2 regions of the Corynebacterium anserum genome follow, and region 2 is predicted to be linked to the other one. Evidence: riboswitches for the same ligand, from Rfam matches in the RefSeq annotation. Region 2 holds a riboswitch; the other holds the start of a gene.
What was found. Region 2 has a riboswitch for thiamine pyrophosphate ahead of GP473_RS07505 (ECF transporter S component). Riboswitches for the same ligand answer to the same signal wherever they lie in the genome.
Positions count from the first base shown of each region.

Region 1 (3,131 bases), 910 kb from region 2:
TGGTCGTGGGGAAGACCGGACCAATGCCGATGAGATCAGGAAGCGCAACCCCCGCCTCGGCGCATTGCTCGGCCACGGCATCTATCTGATCTTTTGTCGACGCACTCAACCCGATCATGAGGTGATCCGGTAAAACCCGACGCGCGTAGACATAAGGCACATCGGTCTGGCCAATGTGCAAGTGAATGCCTAGTTTTTGAGCTACCTCGAGGCGATCATCAATGAATAGGGGGATGCGGCCGCCGATACGCTGCAAAAGTTCTTCGGCACGTTCGGTGATCTGAGATTCTGTGGCGTCTTTATCCCGCAGTTGGACTGTGCGCACCCCTCCTTCGATCGCGGCAGCCACAATATCGGGCACGTTCTCTGGGCCTCCGCCAAGGTATGGATCGGTCACCAAATACACGCCAAAATCCGGAGTCGCGTTGTGCGAGGTCTGTTGTGTGGACATCACGCGCCCCTATATCTCTTCGGTGGTCTCTTCGATGCTGACGAGATCCACCATCTCTTCAGGGGTGAGTTGGAACAGACCGTCCAACCAGGCAGCGGCGAAAGTCCCAGGCCCGTCCGGCACGGCTTTTCCGCTTTGAGTCCTGCCGTACATAGCGAGTTGTGCTGCGGCTCCTGTGTGTGCATGCGCAGCGACTACAAGGTCATGGTGCGATAACTCACGGCCATCGTCTTCTGGTAGAGAGCCACCACGGGTGACGCCTAAATAGGCAGCGGTCAGTGCGCCTAGAGAACAGCCGGTGCCGATGACTTTTTGCAACATCGCGTGTCCGCTGTGTACCCATGTCACGCGCCCTTCAGAAACGATGAGATCCTTTGGACCGGACACAGCCACAACTCCACCAGTGGTACGCGCCAAAGCCCTTGCGGCTTCCGCTGCAGCTTCGACGCCGTCAGTGGAATCTACTCCTCGACCGCCGTGCCCCATACCAGCTAAGGCGATGATTTCGGAGGCATTACCTCTAATGGCGGTCGGGTTCTCTGTAACAATCTGGTGCAGAAATTCGGTACGGCGTTGTAGCGCTCCTGCACCAACGGGGTCAAGCACCCACGGGGTATCAGCTTCCCGTGCACCTCGCACCGCCTCCCGCATGCCTTCGTACTGATGCGCACTGGGGGTACCGGAATTCAGTAGAACGCCGGAGGCGAGCTGGGCAAACTGAAAGGATTCTTCTGGCGTATCAACCATTGCTGGCTGTGCCCCAGCCGCGAGCAGAACGTTCGCGGTGACTTCCATGACCACAGAGTTGGTCAAACATTGGACGAGTGGAGCTTGGCGGCGCATTTGTTCTATTGCGCACGAAAGTACATGCATGGACAGTTCCTTCGCTAGTTCGAACTAGAGCAGGTTCAATGGGTGTGATCTCAGCGTCCAGCTCGTCATGCCGGACGCACCCCACGTCACTTCCGGCCATGCTAGCAAACCATCAGAACAATGTGAGTCACTTAGCACCCCTGGGTTCAGCTCAACACTCCGCTAGTGAGTGCCAGCCTCCGCATAAATATGTGCGCTTGAGAGGCTCCTGGCTGCATAAAAACCGATAGCTGCAGCTGTCGCTACGTTGAGAGAATCCGTGCCCGTTTCCATCGGAATCTTGGCTCGCACGTCTGCCGCCCGCATCGCGTGCTCAGTGAGGCCTGGCCCTTCTGCCCCGACCATAATCGCGATTTTCTTTTTATTGACGACGCCATCCAGCGCCTCCGCCAGCGTTTTGTCTGCATAGGGCGTCATTGCCACAATGGTGTAGCCACGGTTGCGCAGCCACGCCAGATCCTGCTGCCACGTCGTGATAGTTCCAGGGAATCGGGCGAAGGGTACACGCAGCACGTGACCCATACTCACCCGCACAGAACGGCGGAACAGAGGGTCTGCGCTACCCGCTCCAAATAAGACGGCCTCCACGCCCAAGCCAGCTGCGTTACGGAAAATACTTCCGATATTCTCGTGATCCCCCACGCCTTCCACGACACATATCACGCGTGGCTTTGCTTCGGGGTACTCATCTTCGCCGCCCTCGCTTTCACTGTCCACGGCATCCAGAACTGCTTCCACACCGCGTTCTTCTATCCGATCAGCAGCTGCCAGCAATCCGCGGTGCATATCAAAACCCACTACTTCCTTGAGGGTTTCGCGGCTCACCTCATACATGGTCACCCCACGCAATGCCGTTGCTAATTCAGGGTCATAGGACTGCGACTGGGGCTGGGTGGCGTCGAGAAGAGCCGCCAGCTTTTTGCGGAAACCCACCACGCAACGCACCGGGTAACGCGAACACAGCAGTCGAGGTACGGCTAGCGGCCCTTCCGCTATCACCAACCCTTTGCCTTCTGGCAAGTCTGGACGGTGATCGGAAGAATTGAGATCCCGAACATCGTCAAGACGGGGATCGGTCGGGTCCTCGATCCGGACAGTACTAAACCCCTCGGAAGCGTATGACATGCGCCACACGCTACCCGAAGGGGCTTGTACAAGGAAACAGCGGTGAAGAAGTGATGAAGAGCTAGAGCGGGAAACCAATACAGAGAGATCAGGGAGGAAGTGGACGAGGAATAAACGTTCCTAGTCCAGCGCGCCCATCACAGGATCGATGGCAAAGTACACAACAAACAACGCCGCAACAATGTAGAGCAACGGGTGAATCTTCTTGGCGTTTCCGGCGAAAATTCCCATCACCACATAAGCGATGAAGCCCACGCCAATGCCATTGGCGATGGAGTATGTAAACGGCATGATTACGATGGTCAAAAACGCGGGCAGAGCAATGTGGAATTTGTGGAAATCAATCTCAGTGATCTGCTGCATCATCAACGCACCAACGACGACCAATACCGGCGCTGCCGCCTCAATCGGCACAATCTCATACAGCGGGGTAAGGAACATCGCGGCCAAGAACAGCACGCCGGTGACAACATTGGCTAAGCCGGTACGCGCACCATCAGCTATGCCTGCAGCGGAATCCACATAGACAGTATTCGAAGAAGCAGAAGAAGCGCCGCCAACAATAGCGCCCGCGCCCTCCACGACCAGAGCCTTCTTCAGATTCGGCAGATTACCGTCTTCATCAGTTAGCTTTGCCTGCTTACCTAACGCAGTCATCGTGCCCATAGCATCGAAGAAGTTG
Region 1 covers NZ_CP046883.1:496,284-499,414, reverse strand. The annotation lists partial or broken gene GP473_RS02000 (bifunctional hydroxymethylpyrimidine kinase/phosphomethylpyrimidine kinase) at 1-451, opposite strand, end outside; gene thiM (hydroxyethylthiazole kinase) at 461-1,324, opposite strand; TPP riboswitch at 1,313-1,418, opposite strand; gene GP473_RS01985 (TrmH family RNA methyltransferase) at 1,487-2,449, opposite strand; gene GP473_RS01980 (NCS2 family permease) at 2,570-3,131, opposite strand, start outside.
Region 1: it holds a riboswitch for thiamine pyrophosphate, as region 2 does, so the genes downstream of both, thiM (hydroxyethylthiazole kinase) here and GP473_RS07505 (ECF transporter S component) in region 2, are expected to answer to the same signal.

Region 2 (3,131 bases):
GGAACCTCACAGCTAGACGCGCCCGCCCTTCCTGGTATGAGCATGTTTGAGCTTGCTGCGGCAGATATGGCAACGACAGGGATCACCCCACATGAGCACCCAGTGGCTTTATTACGTTCCTACCTAGACGTTTGGCATGAGAGGAAGGGCGGGGGTCCGGCAGTGGTGGCGTCGGAACAACTTCTTCACATCCCGGACGGGACGAGGGTGAGAGTGGCCGGAGTAGTAACCCACAGACAGCGCCCGTTAACAGCCGGAGGTGTGGTGTTCCTCGGTATGGAAGACGAGACTGGGCTGGCGAACATCATGATCAGTCGAGGTCTGTGGGCGCGCCACAAAGTAGTGGCTTTGAGCAGTCGTCTGGTGGTGATCCGCGGCATTGTGCACAACGCGGAGGGAGCGGCGAGCGTGAGTGCAGACCTCATCGAACCAGTTGAGCCAGAGCTAGAATGGGCCCGCCAGCTGGAAGTGCGCGCACGTGACTTCAGATAGTCGCACTAACCGAGCAGAGGCATGGCCTATGACCAGCGTGGAGCTTTGACACTGCTGTGCAAGGTAAGGAAAATCGGACGCGTGAATTGTCAGTCCTCCGCCAAATACTATCGCCGTCGGCGCATCGCTGCCGGGGGAGTGGCGGCAATCGTTATAGCCGGTGCTGCAGGATGCGGTGTAGGGCTTCAAAAGCTCACGGGATGGACAGCGCAGGAATGGCAACCGCACGCCTCAACCACGGAATCCGCTGGGCCCAGCACCCCGGCGCAGGCAGTGCCACGCCTGAAAAAGGAACACGCGCCAAAGATCGCACCAGTAGTGCGTGACTCGCACAATGCCGCCCCCCTGAATGATGCTCCGAAGCCAGGAAAGCAGGGTACTGTAACCTTCGAATCGGCAGGAGCTACCCGCTCCGCGATCATCCATGTGCCACAATCTGCGGCGCAGGGTCGCCCCATGCCATTGATCCTGGCTTTTCATGGCTACGGCGAGGGGCCGAAGACGATGGCAAAATACGCAGGGCTTAACGGGGCATGGGGAGACACTGGCACGCAGGAAGCGCTCGTTGTGTATCCAGCCGGGTTGAACAAGGCATGGGAAGGAGCGCCGTACTCCACCTCCAAGCCGGGCCAGGATGTGCGTTTCATCCGCGAGCTCCTCGACGCGCTCAGTGCAACCTATGCAATCGATGGCAATCGCGTGTATTCCGTCGGAATGTCTAACGGTGGCGGCTTTGCTGTGATGCTGGCGTGTGAAATGCCAGAACAATTCGCTGCGATCGCGAGCGTCTCCGGTGCCTACTATCCGGACACGTGGGCGAGCTGTGCCACGGCGCAATCTAATGCCAAAGACCCCTCTTCCATCCGTTTCGTACCGGGAACACCCATCCCATTCCTGGAGATACATGGACGGCGGGATGAAACCATCAAATACAACGGTGGGCGGCGTCACGATACAGCCTACGTATCTGCCATGAGACTCAGTAGCTTGTTCGCTGGGCGTTCGGGGTGCTTCGGAGCCCCGCACTCCGTTGCCGTGACTGACAAAATCACTCGCGTGGCATGGAGCGATTGTCAGGCGGGTGCAGAGGTTATGCATCTGGGCATTGACGATGGGGGTCACACGTGGATGGGAGACGACCGCGGTCTCGCTGGTACCGGCGAGGCACAAGCGGGCAGCAAAAGCTTAACGACACGCAAGAGTGAGCGCACTACCCGCGTGATTACGGCCACGGAGGAAGTTTTAGCTTTCTTTGAACGTCATCGTCGTGTGGTAGGTTAGCTTTCGCACAATTAAATACATCGCATTTTCACGGGAGTCCACGGCATGTGTGGGCTGAGAGGGTAGACCGCAAATGCAGGTCCCGACCGTCAGAACCTGATCCGGCTCATACCGGCGAGAGGGAGAGTTATGAACCAATTTTCTGCAACCGTCACGAAACGCAGTATGACGTGGCGGGTAGTTGACATCGTTATCGCAGCTGTTCTGGGAGTAGCTTGCGGTCTTATTTTCTGGGTGTGGAACAGCATCGGCGGCACTGGAACCACTGTGTTCGACGCCATCACCCCTGGACTCGGAGGCCTGTTCCTTGGCATATGGCTCATCGGAGGGCTCATTGGCGGGTTGATCATCCGCAAACCCGGAGCGGCATTGTTCGTGGAGCTACTCGCCGCGAGCGTGTCGGCGGGTATCGGAAACCAGTGGGGGATCGAAACCCTGTACTCGGGCTTAGCCCAGGGTATTGGAGCGGAGCTCGTATTCCTTATTTTCGCCTACAAGCGTTATCAGCTTTCGGTGGCCATGCTCTCCGGTATGAGTGCCGCCGCATGTGAGTGGGTCATGGAGCTGTTTGTCACCGGAAATCTGGCAAAGTCTGTTTCCTACAACCTCGTGTACCTGATCTGTATGCTCATCTCTGGCGCCATTGTGGCCGGAGTGCTGAGTTTTTATGTGGTGAAGGGACTGGCCGCCACTGGCGCGTTGGATCGCTTCGCTGTGGGGCGCGAGCGCCAGGCATTGGTGTAAATGGCTGGGCGGATCACAGCCCGCGGATTTGGTTGGCGCCACAGCGGGCGCAAAGACCCTGTCTTTTCTGGCCTTGATCTTGATATTGAGCCGGGAGAGCGAGTGCTGTTACTCGGAGCTTCCGGGTCGGGTAAATCCACTCTTCTGGCGGGCATCGCCGGTGTGCTGGGAGATGAAGAGGATGGCATTCGCGTGGGCACCATAACGGTGGATACGCGGGTGGGAATGGTGCTGCAGGATCCTGACTCTCAGGTCATCGCCCACACCGTCGGCGATGACGTGGTATTTGGTTGCGAGAATTTCTGCGTGCCGCGTGAACAGATGTGGGAACGGGCGCGCCGGGCGATCGAGGTGGTAGGGCTTAATCTCCCCTTCGAGCATCCGACCCGTGCCCTGTCCGGGGGTCAGAAGCAACGCCTCGCTTTGGCAGGCGTGTTGGCGATGGAACCCGGCGTTATTGTCCTCGACGAGCCCACAGCCAACCTCGATCCACACGGGGTTATTGAGGTTCGCGACGCCGTATTGCGTGCCGTTGAAGCGACGGGGGCGACGCTCGTTGTGGTGGAACATCGCACCGAGATATGGCTGGATCACGTGGATCGGGTTCTGCTCAT
Region 2 covers NZ_CP046883.1:1,794,854-1,797,984, reverse strand. The annotation lists gene GP473_RS07515 (error-prone DNA polymerase) at 1-492, shown strand, start outside; gene GP473_RS07510 (CE1 family esterase) at 574-1,773, shown strand; TPP riboswitch at 1,794-1,914, shown strand; gene GP473_RS07505 (ECF transporter S component) at 1,903-2,517, shown strand; gene GP473_RS07500 (ABC transporter ATP-binding protein) at 2,518-3,131, shown strand, end outside.